Regions from separate parts of the Pantoea sp. E956-1 genome, predicted to be linked through region 3. Evidence: predicted binding sites of a transcription regulator. Region 3 holds the regulator's gene; each other region holds the start of a gene.
What was found. Region 3 encodes PurR, which represses purine synthesis genes. Its sites were predicted from a motif close to CANGCAAACGTTTGCNTG; they were not measured.
Positions count from the first base shown of each region.

Region 1: the regulator PurR is predicted to act here: its motif matches at 2,532-2,549, upstream of purL (phosphoribosylformylglycinamidine synthase).
Region 2: the regulator PurR is predicted to act here: its motif matches at 3,483-3,500, upstream of rbsD (D-ribose pyranase).
Region 4: the regulator PurR is predicted to act here: its motif matches at 1,781-1,798, upstream of purM (phosphoribosylformylglycinamidine cyclo-ligase).

Region 1 covers NZ_CEUYZP010000001.1:1,471,681-1,476,465, forward strand. Annotated here, with positions in the region: gene purL (phosphoribosylformylglycinamidine synthase) at 1-2,445, opposite strand, end outside; gene mltF (membrane-bound lytic murein transglycosylase MltF) at 2,713-4,170, shown strand; gene tadA (tRNA adenosine(34) deaminase TadA) at 4,167-4,658, opposite strand; gene yfhb (phosphatidylglycerophosphatase C) at 4,722-4,785, opposite strand, start outside.
Region 2 covers NZ_CEUYZP010000007.1:241,778-246,562, reverse strand. Annotated here, with positions in the region: gene rbsB (ribose ABC transporter substrate-binding protein RbsB) at 1-541, opposite strand, end outside; gene rbsC (ribose ABC transporter permease) at 567-1,538, opposite strand; gene rbsA (ribose ABC transporter ATP-binding protein RbsA) at 1,535-3,043, opposite strand; gene rbsD (D-ribose pyranase) at 3,051-3,470, opposite strand; gene AC0T7J_RS17765 (YgiW/YdeI family stress tolerance OB fold protein) at 3,708-4,115, opposite strand; gene qseB (quorum sensing response regulator transcription factor QseB) at 4,278-4,785, shown strand, end outside.
Region 3 covers NZ_CEUYZP010000001.1:157,481-162,265, forward strand. Annotated here, with positions in the region: gene punC (purine nucleoside transporter PunC) at 1-979, opposite strand, end outside; gene punR (DNA-binding transcriptional activator PunR) at 1,087-1,992, shown strand; gene purR (HTH-type transcriptional repressor PurR) at 1,989-3,014, opposite strand; gene cydH (cytochrome bd-I oxidase subunit CydH) at 3,296-3,385, shown strand; gene AC0T7J_RS00790 (C40 family peptidase) at 3,434-4,231, opposite strand; gene AC0T7J_RS00795 (Grx4 family monothiol glutaredoxin) at 4,597-4,785, shown strand, end outside.
Region 4 covers NZ_CEUYZP010000001.1:1,406,568-1,411,352, forward strand. Annotated here, with positions in the region: gene uraA (uracil permease) at 1-858, opposite strand, end outside; gene upp (uracil phosphoribosyltransferase) at 1,006-1,632, opposite strand; gene purM (phosphoribosylformylglycinamidine cyclo-ligase) at 1,862-2,902, shown strand; gene purN (phosphoribosylglycinamide formyltransferase) at 2,899-3,537, shown strand; gene pstB (phosphate ABC transporter ATP-binding protein PstB) at 3,820-4,587, opposite strand; gene pstA (phosphate ABC transporter permease PstA) at 4,600-4,785, opposite strand, start outside.

The DNA of each region.
Region 1 (4,785 bases), 1.3 Mb from region 3:
CGTGACGGTGCGGCGGACATCTTCAACGCGGGCAAAAGCGGTAATCACCAGCGACAGCGGTGAGGTCATTTCGCGCTGTTCGCTGCCTTCCTGCCAGCGTGTTTTCATCGACATCGAATCTTTACCGACCGGGATGGTGATCCCCAGCGCCGGGCAAAGCTCCTCGCCGACCGCTTTCACCGCCGCATATAAACCGGCATCTTCACCCGGATGACCGGCGGCAGACATCCAGTTTGCGGAAAGCTTCACACGCTTCAGCGAACCAATGTGGGTAGCTGCCAGGTTGGTCAGGGCTTCACCGACCGCCAGACGACCCGACGCTGCGAAGTCCAGCAGCGCAACCGGTGAACGTTCGCCCAGGGCAAACGCTTCGCCGTGATAGCTGTCGAGGCTGGCGGTCGTCACCGCACAGTTGGCAACCGGGATCTGCCACGGTCCCACCATCTGGTCGCGCGCCACCATGCCGGTCACGCTGCGGTCACCGATAGTAATCAGGAAGGTTTTTTCCGCCACGGCAGGCAGATGCAGCACGCGGTTCACCGCATCGACCAGCGTAATGCCGTCACGCTGCAGGGCAGTGCCCTGTGTCTGCTGCGTCACCACATCGCGCGTCATCTTCGGCGTTTTGCCCAGCAGGACATCAAGTGGCATGTCGATCGGCTTATTACCGAAATGACTATCTTCCAGGCTCAGGTGCAGCTCTTCGGTGGCTTCACCAATCACCGCGAACGGTGCGCGTTCGCGCTGGCAGATCGCCTCAAACTGCGCCAGCTGATCGGGCGCGACGGCCATCACATAACGTTCCTGTGACTCGTTACACCACACTTCAAGCGGACTCATGCCTGGCTCATCACTCAGGATGTCACGCAGGTTAAACCGGCCGCCACGACCGCCATCGCTGACCAGCTCCGGCATCGCATTGGAGAGGCCGCCCGCGCCCACGTCGTGGATAAACAGAATCGGGTTCTCATCGCCCAGCTGCCAGCAGCGGTCAATCACTTCCTGACAACGGCGCTCCATCTCCGGGTTGTCACGCTGTACCGAGGCAAAGTCGAGATCGGCATCAGACTGGCCCGAGGCCATCGATGACGCCGCGCCGCCGCCAAGGCCGATGTTCATTGCCGGACCGCCCAGCACCACCAGCTTCGCGCCTACGGTGATTTCACCTTTCTGCACGTGATCGGCACGGATATTCCCGATGCCGCCCGCCAGCATAATCGGCTTATGGTAGCCACGCAGCTCAGTGCCGTTGTGGCTGGTGACCTGCTCTTCATAGGTACGGAAGTAACCATTCAGAGCCGGACGACCAAATTCATTGTTAAATGCAGCGCCGCCCAGCGGGCCATCGGTCATAATTTCCAGCGCGCTGACGATGCGGGCCGGTTTGCCGAAGTCCTCTTCCCACGGCTGTTCAAAGCCTGGGATACGCAGGTTCGAAACGGAGAAACCGACAAGGCCCGCTTTTGGCTTCGAACCCCTTCCGGTTGCGCCTTCATCACGGATTTCACCACCGGAACCGGTCGCAGCACCAGGCCACGGCGAGATGGCCGTTGGGTGATTATGGGTTTCCACCTTCATCAGGATGTGTGCGGCTTCCTGATGCCAGCGGTATTCGCTCTCTCCGGCGTCAGCAAAGAAGCGGCCAACCTCTGAGCCTTCCATCACGGCGGCGTTATCTTTATAAGCAGAGAGCACGTAGTCCGGCGTCTGCTCCATGGTGTTTTTGATCATCTTAAACAGCGACTTTGGCTGTTTCTCGCCGTCGATAATCCAGTCGGCGTTGAAGATCTTGTGACGACAGTGCTCAGAGTTCGCCTGCGCAAACATATAGAGTTCAATGTCATTGGGATTGCGGCCCAGTGCGGTAAACGCCGCCACCAGGTAGTCGATTTCATCGTCGGCCAGCGCCAGACCCAGGGAGATATTCGCCTGAACCAGCGCCTGACGGCCCTCACCCAGCAGATCGACACTTTTCACCGGCTGTGGCGTGTGATGCGCGAACAGCTGTTCAGCCTGCGCCAGATCGCCGAAGACCGTTTCCATCATCCGATCGTGCAGCAGTGTGCCCAGCGTTTGCCACTGCGCTTCCGTCAGTTGTGGGGCCTGCACATAAAAGGCCAGGCCGCGCTCCAGACGACGTACCTGCGGCAGGCCGCAGTTGTGGGCAATGTCAGTCGCTTTGGATGACCAGGGCGAAATGGTGCCGGGACGAGGCGTCACCAGCAGCAGACGACCCTGTGGGGCATGTTCAGCGAGAGAGGGACCATATTTCAGCAGGCGCTGCAGACGGCTCTGTTCGTCTGCGCTTAAGGGCGTGCTGACATCAGCAAAATGGATGTACTCAGCGTAAATATCACTCACCGGCAGATGAGCGTCCTGAAAGCGGGTCAGCAGTTTGTTTACACGAAATGCCGACAGGGCGGGCGAACCACGCAGAATTTCCATTAATAAATCTCTCGTCAGGGCGCCGGGCGACGCTTCATTGGGCGCAACAGGGAAAACGGGGCGTATTATAGAGAAAGCGACCTCGCGACGAAACCGTTTGCGCACAATTTTTGGCGACCCGGATTTGCCTGAATTTTGCGCAAAAGCTGCTATAAAAGTTGCTCAGCGTGATTTTGTTGCGCAAAATGCCCCTCGCTCTGGGAGTTCAAAGAAGACAAATACTGCCTTTAAAAGACAGAGGCCTTAGAGCCAGCGAGAGATAACTATTTGAAACGCCTAAAATTTAATTATCTGTTTATCGGTCTGGTTGCCGTGCTGTTAGCGTTAGCGCTATGGCCATCCATTCCCTGGTATGGGGGTGGGCAGGACCAGATATCACAGATTAAATCACGGGGAGTACTGCGTGTCAGTACCATCAATTCCCCGTTGACTTACTACACAGTGAACCAATCTCCGGCCGGTATGGATTACGAGCTGGCAAAACGCTTCGCCGATTATCTGGGCGTCAAACTCAAGGTGACAGTACGTCCCAACCTGAGCGATCTGTTTGACGATTTAGATGATGGCAAAGCCGATTTGCTGGCCGCGGGTCTGAACTATAACAGCGAACGCCTGACCCGCTATCAGACCGGTCCAGGCTACTACAACGTTTCGCAGCAGCTGGTCTATCGCGTGGATAAGCCGCGCCCTAAAAACCTCGGTGACTTAAAGGGGCGGCTGACGGTTGCGTCAGGATCGGCTTATCTGTCAACGCTGAAGAACGCGCGTTCTAATCAGTTCCCCGATCTGGACTGGGCGATCTCCACCGATCAAAGTCCTAAAGCCCTGCTGGAAGCGGTGGCAGACGGCAAGCTCGACTATACGATTGGCGACTCCGTGACCATCGCTCTGCTGCAGCGCATCTATCCGCAGCTGGCGGTGGCGTTTGACGTTACTGATGAAGAGCCGGTCACCTGGTATGTGCGGCACAGCGAAGACGACAGCCTGAATGCCGCGATGCTCGACTTCTTTAACGGTATGGGTGAAGAAGGGGCGATGGCGCGGCTGGAGGAGAAATATCTCGGCCACGTCGGCACCTTTGATTATGTCGATACCCGCACTTTCCTGCGCGCCATCGACAACACGCTGCCCGACATCAAACCGCTGTTTGAGAAGTACGCCACCAGCATTGACTGGCGACTACTGGCGGCGATCTCCTATCAGGAGTCGCACTGGAACCCGCAGGCCACCTCCCCTACCGGCGTGCGTGGCATGATGATGCTGACCCGAAACACCGCTGAGAGCCTGGATGTGGGCGACCGTACCGATCCCGAACAGAGCATTCGCGGCGGCAGTCAGTATCTGCAGGATATGATGGCGAAGGTGCCGCAGACCATCCCGGAAGATGAGCGCATCTGGTTTGCGCTGGCGGCCTATAACATGGGCTATGCCCATATGCTGGATGTCCGTAAACTCACAGCCCGTCAGGGCGGTAATCCGGACAGCTGGGCGGATGTAAAGCTGCGTCTGCCCATGCTGAGCCAGAAGCGTTACTACACGCAGACGGCTTATGGCTATGCCCGTGGGCATGAAGCCTATAACTATGTGGAAAATATCCGCAAGTATCAGATAAGCCTGGTGGGCTATTTGCAGGAGCAGGAAAAACGCCTGGCGCAGCAGGCGGAAGCCCAGGCCGAACTGGCGAAGGGCTATCCGGCGGTCGAACCGAAGATTGCGATGAATTAATCCTGACGTTGTGCCTGACGCAGCGCTTTTTTCTGCTCGCGACGCATACGGAAGAAGTCGCTCAGCATAGCGGCACACTCATCAGCCAGCACGCCGCTGTGTAATTCAACCTGATGATTCATACCGGGGTGCCCCAGCACATCGAGCAGCGATCCTGCCGCCCCACTTTTGATATCGTGCGCACCGTAGACCAGTCGGCTGATGCGGCTGTGAACCATGGCGCCGGCGCACATCACACACGGCTCCAGCGTCACGTAGAGCGTGGTGTCCAGCAGACGATAATTTTCCAGTACTTTACCGCCCTGCCGCAACGCCATAATTTCTGCATGCGCCGTCGGATCGTGCTGGCCGATGGGCCGGTTCCAGCCTTCACCGATCACCCGGTCATTCTGAACCAGCACCGCACCCACCGGCACTTCGCCCTGCTCCCACGCCCGGCGCGCCAGGTCAAGCGCATGGCGCATCCAGTATTCATCTTGTTGTTTCATGCTGACCACTCCGGGCGACAGAAAAGCGGCGCATTATAGCGGTCTCACCGATCCTTTAGAAACTTATTCCAGCTGTTGCAGCTCACCAGCGGGTGTTACGCGCCAGCGATGCTGACAGAAAAACAGC
Region 2 (4,785 bases), on a different contig from region 3:
GGCTGGCGAGGATCTGGAATTTATGCGCATCAGCGGCCTGTTTGAAGCCTTCGCCACGCTCACGGGCGGCAGAAGTCCCGGCAATGCCCTGCAGTTCAATAATTTTGGCGTTTTCGCCGACTTTTTTGGCGATGAAGTCGCCGGCCATTTTACCGCCGAAACGGTTATCGGAAGCAACGTGGCTGACCACGGTGCCCTGTGCTGCAACGCGATCCAGCGTGATAACCGGGATGTTCGCCTGGTTAGCCATCTTCACCGCATTGCCCACAGCATCAGAGTCGGTTGGGTTGATCAGCAGCAGTTTGGTGCCGCGAACGGTCAGATCCTGCACGTTAGCCAGCTCTTTCGCTGGATTGTTCTGTGAATCCAGCACCACCAGGTTGTAGCCCAGCTTGTCCGCTTCTTTCTGCGCACCCTCTTTCAGCGAAACAAAGAACGGGTTGTTCAGGGTTGAAACCACCAGCGCGATAGTATCTTTGGCCATAGCGCTGGTACTGAGCGTTGCGCCAAGGATCATGGCCAGTGCGGTTAACTTTTTCATCATGTCATCCTGTGTAAGGTCAGAGTTATTTACTGCTTTTATTATCTACCAGCACCGCCAGCAGGATTACTACCGCCTTAACGATCATCTGGTAGTACGAAGAAACGCCCATCAGGTTCAGGCCATTGTTCAGGAAGCCGAGGATCAGTGCGCCAATCAGGGTGCCGAAAATACGGCCCTTACCGCCTGCTAGGCTGGTTCCGCCCAGCACGACCGCAGCAATCGCATCCAGCTCATAGCCGGTGCCTGCTGTCGGCTGTGCCGAAGAAAGACGCGCTACTTCAATGGTGCCTGCCAGCGCCGCCAGCATGCCACTCAGGGAATAGACGATGATTTTGACGCGATTCACATTGATGCCGGAGAGACGCGTTGCCGCTTCATTACCGCCAAGCGCATAGATATAGCGACCCAGACGAGTGTGCTGCAGCATGTACCAGGCAGCAATAAAGACCAGCGCCATCAGCCAGACCGGCGCAGGGATACCCAGCGGACGACCAATACCAAACCAGCCCAGCAGATCGGCATTGGCACTGAAACCCGTGTTAACCGGACTGCCGTCGGTGTAGACCATGGTGACACCGCGCAGCAGCAGCATCATGACCAGCGTGGCGATAAACGCCTGCACTTTGCCGCGCGCCACAATGGTGCCAGTCAGGGCACCGATTGCCGCTCCCAGTGCCAGCGACGCCGCCACCGCGACCAGGGCATTCACTTCCATGCCCACCAGCGATGCCCCCACCGCGCCCGTCAGGGCCAGCAGCGATCCCACAGAGAGGTCGATACCGGAGGTCAGGATCACCAGCGTCATCCCGACCGCCATAATGGCGTTAACCGAGGTCTGCTGCAGAATGTTGAACAGGTTCGCCACGGTAAAGAAGTTCGGGCTCTGGCTGGCCACCACGGCGATCAGCACCATCAGCGCAATCAGCGACTTCTGTTCCAGTAGCCAGCTTTTGCTAAACCAGCGACGGCTGGCAGGTAAAGTTTGGGTCGTCATACCACTAAATCCTCACTGTGTTGCTTGCCTACGGCGGCTGCCATCAGGCTCTCCTGAGTGGCTTCTTCCCGGGTAAATTCGCCGCTGATACGGCCTTCATGCATCACCAGAATCCGATCGCTCATGCCCAGCACTTCCGGCATTTCCGAGGAAACCAGAATAATGCTCAGCCCTTCGGCTTTAAACTGGTTAATCAGTTGATAGATCTCTTTCTTCGCGCCGACATCCACACCGCGTGTCGGTTCATCCAGAATCAGTACGTTGGGCCGGGTCATCAGACCGCGGGCAATCGCCACTTTCTGCTGGTTGCCGCCCGAAAGCAGACCAATCGGCTGCTCCATGGAAGGCGTTTTAACGTTAAACAGCCGGATAAAATCGCCCACCGCCAGCTGCTCTGCCGCGTGTTTCAGCGTGCCGCTGCCGTGACTGAAATAGCCTAACGCTGTCAGCGACATGTTCTCTTTTACTGACATGCCCAGCACCAGGCCATCGCGCTTACGATCTTCGGAGATATAGACGATACCGTTAGCCAGCCCATCCTGCGGTGAGCGCGTCACCACCTCCCGACCATTGAGCCACAGCGTGCCTTCGCGACGCGGCAAGGCGCCGTAAAGCACCTTCATCAGTTCGGTTCGTCCCGCGCCCATCAGGCCGGAAACGCCCAGGATTTCACCTTTGCACAGGCTGAAACTGACGTTATCCACGCCCGGTCCGCTGACGTTCTCCACTTTCAGCCGCACGTCGCCTGGCGCCTGATCAATATGGGGATATTGATCTTCCAGCTTACGGCCGACCATCATTTCGATCAGGCTCTCTTCAGTCAGTTCGCTGACCGGACGTTCAGCAATAAACTGACCGTCACGGAACACCGTGACGTCATCGCAGATCTCAAAGATCTCTTTCATGCGATGCGAGATATAGACGATGCCGCAGCCCTGCGCTTTCAGTTCGTTGATCACCCGAAACAGCGACAGCGTTTCGGTATCGGTCAGCGCATCGGTCGGCTCATCCATGATGATCACCTGCGACTCAAAGCTCAGGACTTTGGCGATTTCGACCATCTGCTGATCGCCAATCGACAAATCCCCCACCAGCTTGTGGCTGTTGAAGCGCAGATTAAGCCGTTTAAGCAGCGCATCAGCTTCGGCATACATACGCGGCCACTGGATACGGCCAAAACGACCCACATATTCGCGGCCGAGGAAAATATTCTCCGCCACGGATAACTGAGGGATCAGGTTCAGTTCCTGATGAATGATGCCAATACCCGCTTCCTGAGACGCTTTCGGCCCACTGAAACGGGTCTCTTTGCCGAGCCAGCGCAGCGTACCGGCATCATGTTGATAGATCCCGGTCAGCACTTTCATCATGGTGGACTTGCCTGCGCCGTTCTCGCCCACCAGCGCCATCACGCGTCCTGCCCGGACATTCAGCGACGCACCCTTAAGGGCTTTCACACCCGGAAAGGATTTTTCAATGCCGTCGAGTTGCAGTAAAGGTTGCATAGCGGCCTCAGAAGGTCACACCGGCGCTGAGGATGACATTCGCAAACGGAGAGCACTCTCCGCTGCGAATGACCGCCTGACTACGCTGCGTTTGTTGTTTGAATTGTTCATGACTGGTGTAGCTGATGGTGATGATATTCCCCTGGTGCTGTTGCAAGGCTTCGAGCACGGCGACAAGTGCGCTATGAAGCTGCGGATTATGCTGTTTAATCTCTTCCGCGATCAGGGCGCTCTCTACCTGCATCTCCAGTGCGACAGCATTAACCACCTGCATAAAATCGGGCGTACCCGGCGTGAGCGCTAAATCAATGCGCTGCGGTCCGGCCGGAATCGGCAAACCTGCATCAGCAATCGTCAGCGTATCCGTGTGTCCCAGGCGGGCAATCACATGAGAGAGTTCAGCGTTTAACAAGCGACCTTTTTTCATCTTTTCACTCCACAGCGAAACGTTTCGCTGTCAGGAGTGTATGAAAAGACGCCATCAACTCAATCGGGAAATAAGAAATCTGTGATCGCTATCGAAACGTTTCGCTCACGCGGGGAGAAATTTGCATTAAGTCGGGGGAAGGGCTGAAAAAAGGGCCGCGAATGCGGCCCGATATTGCGGATATAGTCCTGTCCGGTCAGCCGTGCTGAGCAAAGAAACCAGGCCAGGATAAGAGGATTAAGGCAGTTTTTTAACCTGTTTGACGTCCATCTCAATGCTGTTGAAATCTTTATCCAGTTCACCCGTCAGCTCGACGTTGTCTTTAGGTGAGATAGTCTGACCGTTCCAGTGCTTATGGTCGATTTCGACTTTCATGGTGCCGGTCTGGTCGCGGAACAGATAATCTTCGTTGCCGATCTGTTTTTCCAGCTTACCGCGCACGGTGACCCAGCTGTCATCTTTCATCTCTTCAGCCTGCTTTACGGTCACCACACTGCTGTGATCGGCACTGAAACCGCCCTGACCGGCTGCTGACTGCGTCTGTGCGGCTGGCGCACTGGGATCAACAAATCCACCCTGCTGTGCAGCGAAAACCGGGGCAGAAGCCAGCATTACGACGGCCAGAATTGCAGCGTGCTTTTTCATTTTGTCACCTCTTTTCCATGATGTGGTTCGTCTTGTTGAGCTTAGTTGACCATAAAGTTCTTAACAGCTTCTTAAGAGGCAAAAATAAGCTATTTTCGCCGAAATCAGCTGTACAAGCAGGAAGTTGCTTCGTATAAAGCGTTATCGGAACAGGGAGACGTGATGCGTATTTTACTGATTGAAGATGACCGCTTAATTGGCGACGGTATCAAAGCGGGGCTGAGTAAACTGGGCTTCAGCGTTGACTGGTTTACCTCCGGTGAGGCGGGCTTTAACGCGCTTGAGGCCGCGCCCTGGGATGCGGTGATCCTGGATCTCTCTCTGCCCGAGCGGGATGGGCTCGATATTCTTCGGCAGTGGCGCCAGCAGGGAAAAGATGTGCCGGTACTGATACTGACCGCACGCGATGCGCTCGATCAGCGGGTCGAAGGCCTTCAGCTCGGAGCCGATGACTATCTGTGTAAGCCCTTTGCCTTAACTGAAGTAGCGGCTCGCTTACAGGCGCTGATCCGCCGCCGTCACGGCCAGCTGCAGCCCGAACTCCGGCACGGTAATGTGGTGCTGATCCCCGGCAGCCACAGTGTAATGCGTGAAGGTGAGGCGATTGCGCTGAAAAGCCGTGAACTGGCGCTGCTGGAACTGTTTATGCGAAACCCAGGCCGGGTGCTGA
Region 3 (4,785 bases):
TCGGGAAGGGCATCAGCGCACTGGACACTACAATCGGATAGATCGCGCCGTTAGCCAGCGCCATACCGCAGAACGGTAACATCAGACTCACCAGCGTACTGTTGCCAGCAAGCGCAACAGCAAACAACGCCAGGATACTCAGGCTGTAGACGCCCAGCAGCCAGGGCAGCAACTGCGCGCCGCTAAAGCGATTGAGCAGGGTGCGACAGCCAAAGCCGCCAATTAAAAAGGCGAGCGTCTGGGGTACATAACTCAGACCGATATCGGCGGGCGACAGACCCAGATCCGCCAGAATAAAGGGCGATCCGGTCAGCCAGGCAAAGAAGCTGGCGGAGCAGGCGGAGTAGATCAGCACGTTGCCGCTGTAGACCCGGGATTTAAGCAGCGTGAAAAAGCCCGGCTGCGCACCTTTTTCTCCCGCAACCTTGCGCACGCTGGGCAGACGCAGCGTGGTCAGAATTAAGGCTACCGCAATCAGGGTCAGCACCAGGAAAATCGAACGCCAGTGGAAATGGCCAATCAGCCAGGCACCCAGCAGCGGGGCCAGCGCCGGAGAGAGCGCAACCAGCGGCATAATGGTGGCAAAGACTTTGTTAGCGCGCGCTGCCGGGTAGCGATCCACTACCAGCGCCTGCCAGCTTACGGCAGCGGCACAGACACCAATCGCCTGGACAAAACGCAACGCCAGCATCAGGTAGATATCATTCACCCACAGCATACCCGCGCAGCCGGCGCCAAACATGGCCAGTCCCGCCAGCAGCACCGGTTTACGACCGATGCGATCGGAGAGGGGGCCCCAGAAGAGCTGACCCACGGCGAAGCCGCCCAGGAAGAGACTCATACTGGCGCTGATCAGACCGGGTGAAGTGTTAAAGGTTTGCTGCATCGCACCAAAGGCGGGCAGGTACATATCAGTGGCTAAAAAGCCCAGCATGCTCAGCAGGGCAAGGTAGGGCATAAACCCTTTATTCGACAGCATCTGATTCTCATTTTTGCAGGATAAACGCGGCAGAGTGTAAAAGGTGCGTTTGCTACTGTGAAACGGTAATATTTGCCGATTGCTGTTAAAATTTTTGAAGGCAGATTATGTGGTCAGAATATGCATTAGAAGTGGTTGACGCCGTTGCCCGTGGGGGCAGTTTCAGCGCTGCCGCACAGGAGTTACATCGGGTGCCCTCTGCCATCAGCTATACGGTGCGTCAGCTGGAAAACTGGCTGGCGGTACCGCTGTTTGAACGTCAGCATCGCGAAGTGGTTCTGACCCCGGCGGGTGAACATTTTGTCCGGGAAGGGCGCAGCGTCATCAAAAAAATGCTTGCCACCCGGCGACAGTGTCAGCAGCTGGCTAACGGCTGGCGCGGCCAGCTAAGCATTGCCGTTGACCGTATAGCCAAACCTCAGCGCACCCGGCAACTGGTCAAAGATTTCTATCGCCACTTTCCCGATATGGAGCTGATCATCAGCTATGAAGTCTTTAACGGTGTCTGGGATGCGCTGGCCGATGGCCGGGTCGAAGTGGCGATTGGTGCCACTCAGGCGATACCGGTGGGTGGACGTTTTGCTTTTCGGGATATGGGCACGCTTAACTGGCGCTGCGTTGTCGCTCCCCATCATCCACTGACGCAGGCGAGCCAGATAGATGACGATACGCTGCGTAGCTGGCCGTCGCTGGTGCTGGAAGATACGTCACGCGCGCTGCCGCGTCGTATGACATGGACGCTGGATAACCAGCGCAGGCTGGTGGTGCCGGAATGGCAAACCGGGCTCGAGTGCGTGCAGGCGGGATTGTGTGTGGCGATGGTGCCGGGTCATCTGGCCAGGCCACTGCTCGACAGTGGCGAGCTGGTTGAACTGACGCTGCCGGTGGCGTTTCCGGACAGCCCGTGCTGCGTCAGCTGGGCAGAGGATCGCGCATCACCGGCGACAGGCTGGTTGCTCAGCTATCTGGGTGATGCGCAAACACTTAATCAGGAGTGGTTAAGCGAGCATTAACGGCGATAGTCGCGGAACGGGCCATCTGCCACGGAACGGCGCTCAATCAGCGTGGGATGGACCTCAATCGTTTGTGACACTTCGCGTTTACTGGTAATGCGGTCCAGCAGCATTTCCAGTGCTTTCTCACCCAGCTGGGCTTTAGGCTGATGCACGGTGGTCAGTGCCGGTGCGAAATAGCGGGCGTTGCGCACATTGTCATAGCCGATCACCGAAATATCCTGCGGGACGCGCAAACCCATTTCATCGGCAGCGCAAATCGCGCCCATCGCCATGATGTCTCCTCCACAGAATACTGCCGTCGGACGCTGCTTCTGCGACAGGATCTGCTGCATCGCCTGATAGCCCGACTCCGGCTCAAAGTCACCCTGCACAATCCACTCGGCGCGCGGCTGAATACCCGCTTCTTCCATCGCTTTCAGGAAACCGGCATGACGTCCGCCACCGGTGTTACGCTCCATCTGTCCGGGGATTGCACCAATATCCCGGTGTCCGCGTTCAATCAGATAGCGTCCTGCCAGATAGCCGCCCTGGAAAGCATTATCCAGTACCGTATCGGTGAAGTCAGCGCGCGACTCGCCCCAGTCCATCACCACCATCGGAATATTGCGGTTCTCTTCCAGCATCTGCAGCAGGTCGTCCGGGTATTCAGAGCACATCACCAGCAGCCCATCGACGCGTTTCTGCGCCATCATGCTGAGATAGGCGCGCTGTTTTTGCAGATCGTTATGCGCATTACCCAGAATCAGCGTATAGCCTTTATCGAAACAATGATTTTCGACCGCTTCGATAATTTCAGCGAAATAGGGCGCTTCGCTGGAGGTGGCAAGCAGGCCCAGCGTCTTGGTGTGGTTCACTTTCAGGCTGCGCGCTACGGCGCTTGGCGAGTAGTGCAGTTCCTTAATCGCCTGCCAGACCGCGTTGCGCGTCTCTTCAGCCACAAAGCGGGTTTTATTGATGACGTGCGAAACGGTGGTTGTCGAGACGCCAGCGCGTTTTGCCACATCTTTAATTGTTGCCATGAAAATCGGACTCCAGTGCTTATCTAACTCTATGATAAGCGTAGTGTTAAACGTTTGCGTCTGCTCAGGGTTTTTTCCGTAAAAAAGCAGCTTTCCTGGCCAGTAAACAGGCCGCTGGCGGAATAAAAACGCCTGAAAACGTGCGCAAACGGAATCAGGGTTGCGCGCGTTGCGCAACAAAGGCGGGATTCTAACAAGGCTGAACGGATAAAACGAGATTTTTACCGGGCCCTGTGGGAAAATGCGATATCCCCACTAATTGTGTGTCTAAGGAGCAAGCAATGAGTACCGATCTTAAACTGGCATTAATGACCACCACGGGCTGTCTGCTGATGATTGTGGCTTTTAGTTTTACCGCCATTTTGCACTAATAAAAAAAGCCGGGCATATCCCGGCTCTCTTTTTGTTTGTTCTGCTGCTCAGCGTATGGTTTTCGGCGTCATCACCCGACGGGCACCAATATAGTGGCGCTGCCAGTAATCTTCCCCTAACGCACTGATCTGAATATCTTTGCCGGTACGTGGTGACTGAATAAACTTGCCATTACCGAGGTAAACGCCGACGTGGTCCGCCGTACCGCGTCCATTGATACGGAAGAAGACCAGATCGCCTTTCTCCAGTGAATCACGCTTGATCGGCGCGGCGTCACGCAGGTGATACATCTCGTTAGCGGTACGTGGGATCTTAAACTTCACCAGATCTTTATAGGCGTACCAGACCAGGCCGCTGCAATCGAAACCGGTATGGGGGGAAGTACCGCCCCACTGATAGGGTTTACCCAACTGACCCATCAGCTTGGTCATCGCGGTTTCACGTGCCTTCTGGTAGCGCTGACGGTGAGATTTGCTCATCTTGATCGTGCCGGTCTCGCTGGTGGCAACCTCAGCGGTTTTCAGTCGGCGCTGATGACCATAACGTTTTTTCTCTTTATTCTTACTGAGACGGGCAGTTTTTAACGAGGTTTTCTTAGCAGGCGTCTGTGTAGCGGTGAGTTCGGTTTTTTTCAGTTTTTTAGTTTTTAGTTTTTGAACCGGGCTGAGGCGAGTCTTTTTCGTCACCGTTTTCATCGGGCGACGCTTGCGACGCTCATCGTCGCGCGCACTCTTTTTCTCTGCTTTATGCGTACTGACGTTCACCGGCGCGTGTGGCGACGCAGCGGCGATGTTGAAAAACAGTTGCGCAAAGGCCAGCATGAAAAACGTAATGATTAAACGCATAGTCCGTTGATGAGTTAAGTTGTCAGGGCCACTACGCACCGCGACAAAGTTGAGATTAATCTGATCCAGGATCAGCGCCCAGGCCATTCTAGTCCAGTTCGTTTAAAAACTGTAATGCCTTTTAATATTAATCTTTGCAACCCATGAGATCGCGCTGAAAATGAACATTTTCAGCATGTTATATCATCGAAATTATTACGAATTATTAATCTGTTACTGGCTGTTAATAATCAGGAATTCAGGTATCCCGGAGCAGGACTTAACAATGATGGCGATTTAATCCGGCAGCGAACAAAATCTCGTTTTCAGTCACGCTGCGAAGTCGCTACAATAAACAAACACGAAGTGACGAATTAAGGAAGGCAATAATGAGTACTGTAGAAAAAATTCAGCGCCAGATCGCAGAAAATCCCATCCTGCTGTACATGAAAGGTTCCCCGAAACTGCCAAGCTGCGGTTTCTCTGCACAGGCGGTACAGGCGCTGTCAGCCTGTGGTGAGCGTTTTGCTTACGTGGATATTCTGCTGAACCCGGACATTCGTGCCGAGATGCCG
Region 4 (4,785 bases), 1.2 Mb from region 3:
AGTGTTAGGCGTTGAGCCAAAGAAGCCGGAGATGACCGTTGATAAGCCGTTGGCGAACATCGAACGATGCAGGCCAGGGTCGCGAATCAGATCTTTCTTTACGATGTTGGCGGTGACCACCAGATGACCGATATGCTCGGCAATCACTACCAGCGCCGCGGGCAGGATCGTCAGCATCGCCACCCACTCAAAGCGCGGCGTATAGAAGGTTGGCAGCGCAAACCAGGGGGCTTTGACCACGCCGCTCCAGTCAACGATGCCCATAAATGCAGAGAGCAGATAACCCGCCACCACCCCGACCAGAATCGGGATGATCGCCAGGAAGCCACGAAACAGCACGGAACCGAATACCGTCACTGCCAGCGTGACCAGCGAAATCAGCACGGTTGTACTATCGGGCGCACTGCCTTCAGCCGGCAGCAGCCCAGCCATATTGGCGGCTACCCCTGCCAGCTCCAGACCGATGACGGCGACAATCGCGCCCATCGCTGCCGGGGGAAACATCACATCGAGCCAGCCGGTGCCCGCGCGTTTGACAATCAGCGCCACGAGACAGAACAGCACGCCGCAGAGGATAAATCCGCCCAGCGCGACCTCATAACCCAGCGGCAGCAACAGCAGCACCGGCGAGATAAAGGCAAAACTAGAACCGAGGTAAGCGGGAATTTTGCCTTTACAGATAAAGAGGTAGATCAGCGTGCCAACGCCGTTAAACAACAGCACCGTCGCCGGGTTGATGTGGAACAGAATCGGTACCAGTACCGTGGCACCAAACATGGCGAACAGGTGTTGCAGGCTGAGTGGAATGGTTTGCAGTAACGGCGGTCGTTCACTGACGCCAATGGCGCGACGAGTCATCATTTATCCCCTTGTGTTATTTATCCCCCTGGGCGCGCGCCGCTGGCACAGCAGCAGGCACGCCGGTGAGCCTTGCAGCCACACCAAACCCGTTCGGGGATCTTTTTTTTGCCAAAAAAAAGCCGACTCTCTGGTCGGCTGTGCGATTTATTTGGTTCCGAAAATCTTGTCCCCGGCATCGCCGAGCCCGGGAATGATGTAACCCTTCTCATTCAGTCCCTGATCCACTGACGCGGTATAAAGCTCAACGTCAGGATGCGCTTTCTCCAGCGCGGCAATCCCTTCTGGTGCGGCAACCAGTACCAGCACTTTAATGCTGGTGCAGCCCGCTTTCTTCAGCAGGTCGATGGTGGCGATCATGGAACCGCCGGTCGCCAGCATAGGATCGACGACCAGCGCCAGACGCTCTTCGATGTTAGAGACCAGCTTCTGGAAATAGGGAACCGGCTCCAGTGTCTCTTCATCACGGTAAACACCCACCACGCTGATACGGGCGCTGGGAACGTGCTCCAGCACCCCTTCCATCATGCCCAGGCCGGCACGCAGAATCGGCACCACCGTGATTTTTTTGCCTTTGATCTGATCGATCTCTACCGGGCCGTTCCAGCCCTCAATGGTTACGCGCTCTGTTTCCAGATCGGCGGTCGCTTCGTAGGTCAGCAGGCTGCCCACTTCAGACGCCAGCTCGCGAAAACGCTTTGTACTGATATCATGCTCACGCATCAAGCCCAGTTTATGTTTGACCAGCGGGTGTCTGACTTCCACGATCTTCATTGGTGTTCTCCCGGAATGAGTTGAGCTAAAAAAAATCGCGGGATTATACCGCCTTTTGCGCTCCGCGCCACCTGCTCTTGCGCAAAGCCGCGGGTTTTACCGGGACAAATAGAGGATTAATGAAAAACGCCCAATGCGCAATCCCGGACTCGCAAACGTTTGCCTGCACTGATAGAATTGCCGCGCTTTATTTTAAACCACCAACCGCAACTCGCGTGGGGACCTCGCAGTGACCGACAAAACCTCTCTCAGTTACAAAGACGCCGGTGTTGATATTGATGCTGGTAACGCTCTGGTTGACCGTATTAAAGGCGTAGTGAAAAAGACGCGTCGCCCGGAAGTGATGGGTGGACTGGGCGGTTTTGGTGCGCTTTGCGCGCTGCCGCAAAAATACCGTGAGCCGGTGCTGGTCTCCGGCACCGATGGCGTTGGTACCAAGCTGCGTCTGGCGATGGATCTCAAACGCCACGATGCCATTGGTATTGACCTGGTCGCGATGTGCGTCAACGACCTGGTGGTACAGGGCGCTGAGCCCCTCTTCTTCCTCGACTACTACGCCACCGGCAAACTGGATGTGGATACCGCCTCTGCGGTGATCACCGGCATCGCCGAAGGTTGCCTGCAGTCGGGTTGTGCGCTGGTCGGCGGTGAAACCGCTGAGATGCCAGGCATGTATCACGGCGAAGATTACGATGTGGCCGGTTTCTGTGTTGGCGTGGTGGAAAAGTCAGAGATCATTGATGGCAGCAAAGTGCAGGATGGCGACGTACTCATCGCACTCGGCTCCAGTGGCCCGCACTCCAACGGCTATTCGCTGGTGCGTAAGATTCTGGAAGTCAGCAATACCGATCCACAGACTGAACAGCTGGAAGGCAAACCGCTGGCCGATCATCTGCTGGAACCAACCCGCATCTACGTGAAGAATATTCTGAGCCTGATTGAGCAGGTCGATGTGCACGCTATCGCACACCTGACCGGCGGCGGCTTCTGGGAGAATATTCCGCGCGTGCTGCCCGACAACACGCAGGCCGTAATCGACGAGAAGAGCTGGCAGTGGCCGGCTGTCTTCAGCTGGTTACAGCAGGCGGGCAACGTCAGCCGTTTCGAGATGTACCGTACCTTTAACTGCGGTGTCGGCATGATCATCGCCCTGAGTCCGGCAGACGCAGACAACGCGATTGCGCTGATGCAGGCTGCGGGCGAGAAAGCCTGGAAGCTCGGCGTGATTAAAGCGTCTGATGCCGAAGAGCGTGTGGTCATCAACGGATGAAAAAGCTGGTTGTACTGATTTCCGGCAACGGAAGTAACCTTCAGTCCATCCTTGACGCCTGTGCAAGCGGGCGGATTCACGGCAGCGTGGCTGCCGTGTTCAGCAACCGTGCCGCCGCTTATGGGCTGACGCGGGCGCAGGAGGCAGGGATCCCTGCCCATGCGCTTGCCGCCAGCGACTTCGCTGACCGCGAAGCCTTCGATCGCCAGCTCATCGCTGAAATCGAAGCCTACACACCAGACCTGATTGTACTGGCAGGTTATATGCGCATTCTCAGCAGCGCATTCGTGGCCCATTTTCACGATCGCCTGCTGAATATCCACCCTTCCCTGTTGCCGAAATATCCGGGCCTGCATACGCACCGTCAGGCACTGGAAAATGGCGACAGCGAACATGGCACTTCCGTGCATTTCGTGACGGACGAGCTGGATGGCGGTCCGGTGATCCTGCAGGCCAAAGTTCCGGTCTTTCCTGGCGACAGTGAAGCGGAGATTACGGAGCGGGTGCAGCATCAGGAACATGCCATCTATCCGCTGGTAATCGGCTGGTTTGTGGAGGATCGTCTGGCGATGCGTGACGGCAAGGCCTGGCTGGATGGCGAACCGCTGCCGCCGCAGGGTTATGCTAACGACTGACGCTTCAGAAGCCGTTGCGGGTTTTCCCACAGACGGCTGAAAAAATCAAAGTGATGGGAGCCTGTACCCGTAGTAAAGCATCGCGGGCCAGGGACAAAAACGTCGGGAGCGTTTTGAACAACGCAAAGCGTTGGCCCGGCTACGGGCATACCTCAGGGATAAGGTGCGTAAGCGCCCCCGTTGAGCCGCCAGGGATGGCGTTTTTTGCATCTTTACGAAGGGTACAGGCTTCCTGAGCCGGTGCTTCATCCCCACCTCACGAAAGCCTGCTTTTCCCCTTCCTCAGCCGTAACGCCCCGTAATGTAATCTTCGGTCCGTCGCTGTTTTGGCGCAGTAAAGATACGATCAGTCTCATCAAACTCCACTAACGCACCCTGATGCATAAAGGCGGTGTAATCTGACACGCGAGAAGCCTGCTGCATGTTGTGCGTCACCAGCACCAGCGTGAAATGCTGCTTGAGCGTGGTCATCAGCTCTTCAATCACCAGCGTGGAGATGGGATCGAGCGCGGAGGTCGGCTCATCCAGCAGCAGAACTTCCGGTTCAATCGCAATGGCGCGGGCAATCACCAGCCGCTGCTGCTGTCCGGTCGAGAGCGTCAGCGCATTCTGTGACAGCTGATCTTTGACCTCACTCCACAGCGCCGCCGCGCGTAGCGCTCGTTCACAGGCTTCGTTCAGCACCCGCCGATCGCGTACCCCCTGTAAACGCAGCCCGTAAACCACATTTTCATAGATCGATTTTGGAAACGGATTGGGGCGCTGAAACACCATGCCAACCCGACGGCGCAGCGCCGAGAGATCCTGCTCAGGTCGCAGGATCGGCTGCGATCCCAGCAACACCTCACCCTCGACCCGGCAATGATCAATCACATCATTCATGCGATTAAAACAGCGCAGCAGGGTCGATTTACCGCAGCCGGAGGGGCCAATCAGCGCGGTAATCTTGTTTTTCGGCACCTGCAGCGAAATAGCCTGCAGCGCCTGGCGCTCGCCATACCACAGCGACAGCTGGTTAACGGTCAGCGCGATATCCGTGTCGGACGTCATAGTCATAGCCTGTTATTGAGTCATAAGGCGATAGCGTTCACGCAGACGGTGACGCAGGCCCATCGCCAGCAGATTAAGCGACAGAATAATCAGCACCAGCAGCAGCGCGGTGGCGAACACCAGCGGCCGGTCAGCTTCAATATTCGGGCTCTGAAACGCCAGATCGTAAATCTGGAAGCCCAGATGCATAAACTTGCG